DNA from 4 places in the Rossellomorea sp. NS-SX7 genome. Region 3 is predicted to be linked to each of the others. Evidence: riboswitches for the same ligand, from Rfam matches in the RefSeq annotation. Region 3 holds a riboswitch; each other region holds the start of a gene.
The links. Region 3 has a riboswitch for S-adenosylmethionine ahead of ACUXV2_RS17080 (O-acetylhomoserine aminocarboxypropyltransferase/cysteine synthase family protein). Riboswitches for the same ligand answer to the same signal wherever they lie in the genome.
Positions count from the first base shown of each region.

Region 1: linked by a shared signal. The riboswitch ahead of metK (methionine adenosyltransferase) and the one ahead of ACUXV2_RS17080 (O-acetylhomoserine aminocarboxypropyltransferase/cysteine synthase family protein) in region 3 are both predicted to bind S-adenosylmethionine.
Region 2: linked by a shared signal. The riboswitch ahead of ACUXV2_RS05925 (2,3-diketo-5-methylthiopentyl-1-phosphate enolase) and the one ahead of ACUXV2_RS17080 (O-acetylhomoserine aminocarboxypropyltransferase/cysteine synthase family protein) in region 3 are both predicted to bind S-adenosylmethionine.
Region 4: linked by a shared signal. The riboswitch ahead of ACUXV2_RS18820 (sugar ABC transporter substrate-binding protein) and the one ahead of ACUXV2_RS17080 (O-acetylhomoserine aminocarboxypropyltransferase/cysteine synthase family protein) in region 3 are both predicted to bind S-adenosylmethionine.

Region 1 is NZ_CM128249.1:3,013,935-3,016,133, reverse strand. It holds gene pckA (phosphoenolpyruvate carboxykinase (ATP)) at 1-103, opposite strand, end outside; SAM riboswitch class I at 563-708, shown strand; gene metK (methionine adenosyltransferase) at 946-2,145, shown strand.
Region 2 is NZ_CM128249.1:1,217,950-1,220,148, forward strand. It holds gene ACUXV2_RS05920 (aminotransferase class I/II-fold pyridoxal phosphate-dependent enzyme) at 1-501, shown strand, start outside; SAM riboswitch class I at 560-665, shown strand; gene ACUXV2_RS05925 (2,3-diketo-5-methylthiopentyl-1-phosphate enolase) at 761-1,978, shown strand; gene ACUXV2_RS05930 (2-hydroxy-3-keto-5-methylthiopentenyl-1-phosphate phosphatase) at 1,971-2,199, shown strand, end outside.
Region 3 is NZ_CM128249.1:3,429,299-3,431,497, forward strand. It holds gene ACUXV2_RS17080 (O-acetylhomoserine aminocarboxypropyltransferase/cysteine synthase family protein) at 1-1,264, opposite strand, end outside; SAM riboswitch class I at 1,491-1,615, opposite strand; gene ACUXV2_RS17085 (trans-sulfuration enzyme family protein) at 1,702-2,199, opposite strand, start outside.
Region 4 is NZ_CM128249.1:3,807,681-3,809,879, forward strand. It holds gene ACUXV2_RS18820 (sugar ABC transporter substrate-binding protein) at 1-775, opposite strand, end outside; SAM riboswitch class I at 969-1,075, opposite strand; gene ACUXV2_RS18825 (CTP synthase) at 1,320-2,199, opposite strand, start outside.

The DNA.
Region 1 (2,199 bases), 420 kb from region 3:
TATGAAGAACTCTTTCCACTAATTGTGAAACAGACAGTTGATTTTTGATATTTTGACCGCTAAGTAACTCTGTTAATTCACTAGACATGCTCACTGAATTCATTAGAACCCTTCCTTTATATAAATTTAACTACCACTTTGTTGTATCTTTTCAAAAATAGTATAACACAATTAATTTATTAGTCTATACTATTTAGCACTTTTTTATAATGTGACTTAAACTTGTAACAAATTCCTTGAAAAATGCAACTTATTTTTCCCTATCTAAGCAGTTTATGCTTGTCCATGAGAAATTCCTCATTCATATACCCACGTTTTCATGTTTCTTCTTATAAAAAGGTGTTCGCGTATAAACGCAGACCGTTTCGTTCCTCTGCAGGGACTTGACTCCAGTGGAAAACAGTGTGGGGCGCTGAGACTTGTCCAACTATAAAAGAAACTTCTTACTACAATAATGTATAGGATTATCCGGAAAATATTGATAAGGGCTGTTAAACTTTACATACTAAAAAATATTTGACACCCTTTAGTGTTAACGTTATTATTGTACCTTGAACGGATACTCTTATCCTGAGCTGGTGGAGGGAGCAGACCCTATGAAACCCAGCAACCTGCTAAATAGATAGTTGGTCCTTCTTGATTCAGGAAGGATCCCATGAAGCGAAGGTGCTAAACTGAGGCAAGGTGGACAACCTTGAACGATAAGAGAGAAAAGGCGCGGCTATGATGTGAAACCTTTCCTCTTTGTGCTTCTACCGAGGAAGGGTTTTTTCTATTTTATAGTGGAGCATTAATGATTAAATCTCATGTTTTTATATAAGGACGTCTTTCTCTTCCTTATAAAAAAACCATGTTTACTTCATACTACTTAGGGAAATGAGTACCGTATCTGTTTATAGGTTTTGTCGATTTAATATCGGCAAATATGCTTGAGGAGGAACCTTAATGTCAACAAAACGTCGTCTGTTTACATCTGAGTCCGTAACGGAAGGACATCCAGATAAGATTTGTGACCAAATCTCTGATTCAATTCTTGATGCCATTTTAACGAATGACCCGAATGCCCGCGTGGCTTGTGAAACGTCTGTTACTACAGGTTTAGTGCTTGTTGCAGGTGAAATCACCACAAATACTTATGTAGATATCCCTAAGATCGTTCGTGAAACGATCCGCGGAATCGGATACACTCGTGCGAAATATGGTTTCGATGCTGAAACTTGTGCAGTCCTGACATCAATCGATGAGCAATCTGCTGATATTGCCCAAGGTGTAGACCAGGCGCTTGAAGCACGTGAAGGACAAATGTCTGATAAAGAAATCGAAGCAATCGGTGCAGGGGACCAGGGTCTAATGTTCGGATTTGCCTGCAACGAAACGAAAGAGCTTATGCCTCTTCCGATTTCTCTTGCTCATAAACTATCCCGTCAGCTGACTGAAGTCCGTAAAGAAGAAATTCTTCCTTACCTTCGCCCGGACGGTAAAACTCAGGTTACGGTCGAGTATGACGAGAACGATAAGCCTGTGCGCATTGATACAATCGTCATTTCAACTCAGCACCATCCTGAGATTTCACTAGAGCAAATCCAGCGTAATCTGAAAGAGTATGTCATCGATCCGGTTGTTCCGAAAGAACTGATCGACGAAAACACAAAATACTTCATCAACCCGACTGGCCGTTTCGTAATCGGTGGACCTCAAGGGGATGCAGGTCTTACAGGCCGTAAAATCATCGTTGACACATACGGCGGATATGCACGTCACGGCGGCGGCGCATTCTCCGGTAAGGATGCGACGAAGGTTGACCGCTCTGCAGCATATGCAGCCCGCTATGTGGCTAAAAACATCGTTGCTGCCGGACTTGCTGAAAAATGTGAAGTTCAATTGGCATATGCAATCGGTGTAGCACAACCTGTATCCATCTCAGTTGATACATTCGGAACTGGCAAAGTTTCTGAGGATGTATTGGTTGACGTGGTACGCAATAACTTTGATCTACGCCCTGCCGGAATCATCAAGATGCTGGACCTTCGCCGTCCGATCTACAAGCAGACTGCTGCTTACGGACACTTCGGCCGCAACGATCTTGATCTTCCTTGGGAGCGTACCAACAAAGCTGAAGTATTGAAAGCCGAAGCTCTTAAGTAATAACAGATATGAGAAAACCAACACTCCTTTTAGGGGTGTTGGCTTTTTTGATTT
Region 2 (2,199 bases), 2.0 Mb from region 3:
GCAAAGGATACAGGGATTGAAATTTATACGCTTTCAAAAACCTATAATATGGCAGGTTGGAGAGTGGGCTTCGCAGTCGGGAACAAAAGTGTGATCGACGCCCTCAACATTCTTCAGGATCATCTGTATGTCAGCCTTTTCGGGGCTGTCCAGGAAGCCGCAGAGGCTGCTTTGCTCGGGCCTCAGAAATGCGTTGAAGAATTGGTTGATACCTATGAATCAAGAAGAAAAACATTGATAGACGGTTTACAGAAAATCGGATGGGACGTAAAAGCGCCTGCTGGCTCCTTTTTTGCTTGGCTTAAGGTTCCTGAAGGATTTTCTTCTGTGGAGTTTTCTGATTATCTCCTCGAAGAGGCTAAAGTGGCTGTAGCGCCAGGTGTAGGGTTTGGGGAGCATGGTGAAGGATATGTCCGAGTAGGATTATTGACCAGTGTAGAACGCCTTGAAGAAGCTGTGGGAAGGATTGAAAATTTGAAATTGTTTGATAAAAAAGATTGACAGAAATGAAAAATGATGCCATAATCCAACTGAAATAAAATACAATAGCATATGATTTTTCTTATCAAGAGCAGGCGGAGGGACCAGCCCTATGAAGCCCGGCAACCGACTTATCCAAGCACGGTGCTAATTCTTGCAGCAGTTTATTTGCTGAGAGATAAGACAGAGTAATAGACAAACCTCTTCTTATCGAAGGGGTTTTTTTATTTTACGCCAATCAGTGATTTCGAAAAAACAATGAAGATGGGAGGCAACTGGAGTGGGAGAAGTAATTGCTACATATGTCTTATCAGGAAAAAACGGATCCTTTGAAAAAAAAGCGGAAGGAATCGCTCTTGGACTCACTGTCGGTTCATGGACCGATCTTCCATTGCTGGAGAAAGAACAATTAAGAAAGTACAAAGGCCGGGTAGTCGAGGTGAAAGAAAAAGAAGGAAGAGAGGGAGGTACGGCGGAAATTCAAATCGCCTATCCTTCAGGGAACTATTCCAATGATATACCGGCGATCCTTACAACCGTCTTTGGCAAACTATCACTTGATGGTCAGGTTAAACTCAAGGATATTCAATTTTCAAGGGATTTAAAGAAAGGGTATCCGGGTCCCAGATTTGGGATTGAAGGAATCAGGGGAAAAGTGAATGTTTTAGATAGGCCTCTTGTCATGAGCATTTTCAAAGGGGTGATCGGCAGGGACATACATTACTTACAGTCCCAGCTTAGAGCTCAGGCACTGGGCGGAGTGGATTTGGTCAAGGACGATGAAATTCTTTTTGATAACGAACTGACACCATTTGTCGACAGAATCAAATTGGGTGAAAAAGTACTTCGTGAGGTTCATGAAGAAACAGGAAAACGAACTCTGTATGCAGTCAACTTGTCTGGAAGGACCACTGACTTAAAAGAAAAAGCGAGAAGGGCAAGAGAGCTCGGGGCGGATGCTCTATTATTCAATGTATTTACTTATGGACTCGATGTATTGCAAGAGTTAAGGGAAGATCATGAAATCGGACTCCCAATAATGGCTCATCCTTCTTTCTCGGGGGCTGCAGCTGCTTCTCCACAATATGGAGTAAGTTATTCGTTGTGGCTTGGTAAGTTTTTAAGAATGACAGGAGCGGATTTCTCTTTATTCCCATCTCCATATGGGAGTGTGGCATTAGAAAAAGAACAAGTGTTGGCCATCAGGGATGAATTGATAAAATCAGATCAATTTAAGGAAACATTTCCTGTTCCTTCAGCAGGTATCCATCCCGGGTTGGTTCCCCAGTTGATGACCGACTTTGGGCATAATTGCGTCATCAATGCTGGTGGGGGAGTGCATGGACATCCCGGCGGTGCGGTTGGAGGCGGGAAAGCCTTCCTGCAAGCAATCGATGCTGTCTTGAAAGGCACTTCCCTGGCAGATGCAGCTATTAATCATGCTGAACTTGATCAAGCTCTGCAGTTATGGGGACAGGAGGTTAAAGTGAGTGGGTAAGCCCATTATTTTTTGTGACTTTGACGGGACAATCACTGAAACTGACAATATTATTTCCTTGATGAAGCAGTTCGCTCCTCCGGAATGGGAAAGTATTAAAAATCAAATACTTTCACGTGAACTGTCAATCAGGGAGGGAGTCACAAAATTGTTTGATCTGATTCCTTCTTCAAAAAAGGAGGAACTTCTTAGTTATTTACAAGAGACATCTGTTATCAGAA
Region 3 (2,199 bases):
TGGCGCTGTCGAGGTCTTCGATCAAGTCTTTACTGGACTCCAATCCGACTGATAACCGCACTAATTCTTCGGTTACCCCGGTGGTGCGCAATTCCTGCTCGTTCAGTTGCTGATGGGTCGTCGAAGCCGGGTGGATGATGAGTGATTTGGCATCACCGACGTTCGCCACATGCGACCAAAGCGTGATGTTATCGACGACTTTGCGTCCGGCGTCCCTTCCGCCTTTAATGCCGAAGACGACAATCGAGCCGGCACCTTTTTTCAGGTATTTCTGCGCCAGTGTGTGGGACGGATGCTTGGCGAGTCCCGGATAAGATACCCACGCTACGCCGCTGTGCTGATCGAGATGCTCGGCGATCTTCAATGCATTTTCCGTATGTCTTTCGATCCGCAGGTGTAGTGTCTCTAGTCCCTGCAAGAGCAGAAATGCGTTTTGCGGGCTTAAGCAGGCACCGAAGTCACGCAGCAACTGCACCCGGAGTTTAGTGATGAAGGCAGCTTCACCGACATCAACTGCATATCGGATCCCATTATAGCTTCGGTCTTCGTCGACAAAGCCGGGGAATTTTTTATTATTCCAATCGAACTTACCTCCGTCGACGACGATCCCGCCGATCGCAGTACCATGTCCGCCGATCCACTTGGTGGCTGAGTGAATGACGATGTCTGCGCCCCACTCAATCGGTTTGCATAAGTATGGGGTGGCAAATGTATTATCTATGATCAATGGGATTTCATTGTCATGAGCGACTTTTGCGACAGCTTCAATGTCTAAAACGTGAAGACTCGGATTTCCGATCGTTTCGGCAAAAACAGCCTTTGTCTTCGGTGTGATCGCATTCCGGAAGTTCTCCGGATCGGACGGATCGACGAAATGAACCTTGATGCCATACTTCGGAAGCGTCGTGGAGAATAGATTGTATGTGCCACCATACAGGTTCGTCGCTGCGACGATTTCATCCCCGGCCCCCGCGATATTTAGGATGGATAGGGAAATGGCAGCCATTCCGGAAGAAACGCCTAGTGCGCCGATTCCGCCTTCCAACAGGGCGATCCGCTTCTCAAGGACATCCACCGTCGGATTCATGATGCGGGAGTAGATATTCCCCTCCGCTTCAAGGCCGAATAATTTCGCTGCGTGCTCACTGTTCTCAAAAACGTAAGAAGTTGTCTGGTAAATCGGGACTGCACGTGAACCTGTGGACGGATCCGGTTCTTGACCGCCGTGTAGAAGTAACGTTTCAACATCGAATGATTTTGTCATAATGAATTCCTCCTGGGTTTTGGTTTATTGGATTTCCAATGGCTTTGTGGGAGTGAGATTTTGAGTGAACGAATATCCAGCTGGTGATGTCATCTCTGGGATTTTATCCTGCTGAACGGAACAGCATTGTTCACCTGGTGATTTTTAAATCTAGGAATGTTTAAAAGAAGAGGAAAAATCAAAAACCCCCTTCCTAAGAAGAGGGTCTAATTAAATAGGGGGCCTCCTCTTATCTTTCAGGCAGTCCGCCTGCAGGAATTAGCACCTTTTCATGTGGTCGCAGAATCTCTCGCGAACATGAAGGTTGCCGGGCTTCATCGGGCCTAGTCCCTCCGCCTCTCTGGATAAGAGCGATTTAGTTGTCTTTAAGTAGTGCGTTGAGATGAATTATAAAGGCTGCTTCACTCAACGTCAAGGGTGTTTTCTGATTTTTTTAATTATTTTGTTGATTCTGTTATCGCTTGGTTAAATTGGCTCACGATGTCTTCTGCGTCTTCGATACCTAACGATATGCGCACCACATGTGTGTTTATGCCGAGTTTTTCCTGTGCTTCTTTCGGCAGTGCGCGATGTGATGTTCCTAACGGGTAGGAGATGGTCGTTTCCACTCCGGCAAGGGTCGGCACAATCTTGATCCAGCCTAGTGATTTGAAAAATGCACTGATGTCACATGACGGATCGAGCTCGATTGTCACGATGGCTCCATGGCCTTTTTCCGAAAGATTGGTTGGATAGTACACGTTTTTCACATGCGGATTTGTTCTTAGGTTTTCAGACAGTACTTTCGAATTGTGAGCCTGTGTGCCCATTCGAAGAGCGAGCGTCTTGGCGCCTCTTGCCGTTAACCAGGCCTCGAAAGGGCTTAGGTTGGAGCCCATATTGACGACTTTTTCTCTGGCTTTACTTACTAATTCTTCTTTCCCTGTGACGACGCC
Region 4 (2,199 bases), 380 kb from region 3:
TGATTTCTTCTCTCCCCGCCGCCTCGATGGCCCGTACGGCACCTTTTGCAAATTCGTCCCACGCAGCCCACACTGCGTCAATATCACCTTTATTCGGGTACTGCTTCAGAATGGCTTCCATCTGGGCCTGCGTATCGAGTGCCGTATTCTGGGTCGCCGCTCCGAAAGCAGCCACTTCTTTGATGTCAGGATTGCTATCAAGGAATTCTTTATAGGCCGCCTGGCGCCTTTCCATCGGGGCAAACCCCGCTACCCAGATCTTGACGATTTCACCTTTCCCTCCAAGCTCCTCTGAAAGCTTATTAAGCGTCTGTTCCGCCATTTGCCTGTCACCTTGTTCAAGGACCGTCACACCTTCTGATTCAACATCCGCATCAAACACGACAACGGGAATCCCCTGTTCTTTCGCTTTCTCAACACCCGATTGAAGTGCTTCCTTTGTTCCATGGTCGATCAGGATCCCATCAAATTTCTGGTTGATGGCAGCATCGAGATTGGATGACATCTTTGCCAGATCCCCTTCGGAAGTGAAAACCTGGACCTTCCCGCCAAACTTTTCAACCTGCTCTTTCACCCCTTCGATATACTGGGCAGAAAACGTCCCTAAATTGATCTGCATGATCAGGGCGATTTTCTTGCCGGCAAGCTCATGATCGGATGCTCCTTTTTTCGCGCTTGCCTCAGCATTTGACTCCTCGGAAACCTTTGGCTGACATGCAGCCAGTAAACTTAGCACAAGCGTGATGATGATCAATAATAAAGCCGGTTTTTTCATAAAAATGACTCTCCTCTCGCGAAATGGTTTTATTTTTATACAGCCTTGAATCGAAGCGGTGCACTCGCCCGATCACAAAGCCCATCGCCGGGATTCCTGGTTGATTGAACAAAAGCAGGTACCCGCCGATATTTTCATACAACAAAAAACCCCTTTTCCTAAGGGAAAAGAGGTTTATGTATCAATAAACGTACTCTTATCACTCAGGAAATCATTCCTGCAGGTCTTAGCACCTTTCCGTCGAAACGGTAGGTTGCCGGGCATCATCGGGCCAGTCCCTCTGCCAACTCTTTATAAGAGAAATATGAAATTGGTAAAATCTTCGCATGCGTATAACCGATATCTTACTTAGTTGATGGAAAATTGTCAATATTCTTTTTAAAATAATTTCACGGCGGGTATCACGGAGCCTCTATGTGCGGACTGTCGTCACGACAAAACCCGACACGCCTGCACACCTCGTGAACCACAACAACCCGCCCCATAACAAAAAACCGCTCCCCCAAAAGGAGAGCGGCCCATATATTAAACCAAATCTATTCTATTACTTCCCGCCAAAAGCCAAACTTGCTTCAATAAAGTCTCTGAACAGCGGCTGCGGACGTGTCGGGCGTGATGTGAATTCCGGGTGGAATTGGGATGCCACGAACCATGGGTGATCTTGAAGCTCGATGATCTCCACAAGGCGTCCGTCAGGGCTTGTACCTGAGAAGATGAAGCCTGCGTTTTCCATTTGCTCACGGTAATGATTGTTGAATTCGAAGCGGTGACGGTGACGCTCGTAAACCACTTCTCCATCATAGGCTGCATACGCTTTTGAACCTTCCGTCAGCTTACATGGATATAAACCGAGACGAAGGGTTCCGCCAAGATCTTCGATATCCTTCTGTTCAGGAAGCAGGTCGATGATCGGGTACGGTGTATCCGGGTTCAGCTCAGCAGAGTGAGCTCCTTCAAGACCAAGTACGTTGCGCGCATACTCTACAGATGCAAGCTGCATACCAAGGCAGATGCCAAGGAAAGGAACTTTGTTTTCACGTGCGTATTGAGTCGCAACGATCTTCCCTTCAACTCCACGGTCACCGAAGCCTCCAGGTACAAGGATTCCGTCTACATCGCCAAGCATTTCCGCTACGTTTTCAGCGTCTACAAGCTCGGAGTTCAACCATTTCACCTCGACGTCGCTGTCGAAATTGTATCCGGCATGACGAAGAGCTTCCACAACTGAAATGTAAGCATCCTGAAGTTCAACATACTTCCCGACAAGGGCGATCTTCGTTTTGCGTGATAGATTCGTTACACGCTCAACCAGTTCATTCCACTCTGTCATTTCTGCTTCACGGCAGTTCAGTTTCAGGTGCTGACATGTGATTTCATCCAGCTTCTGGGCCTGAAGGGCAAGAGGCACTGAGTAAAGTGTGTCA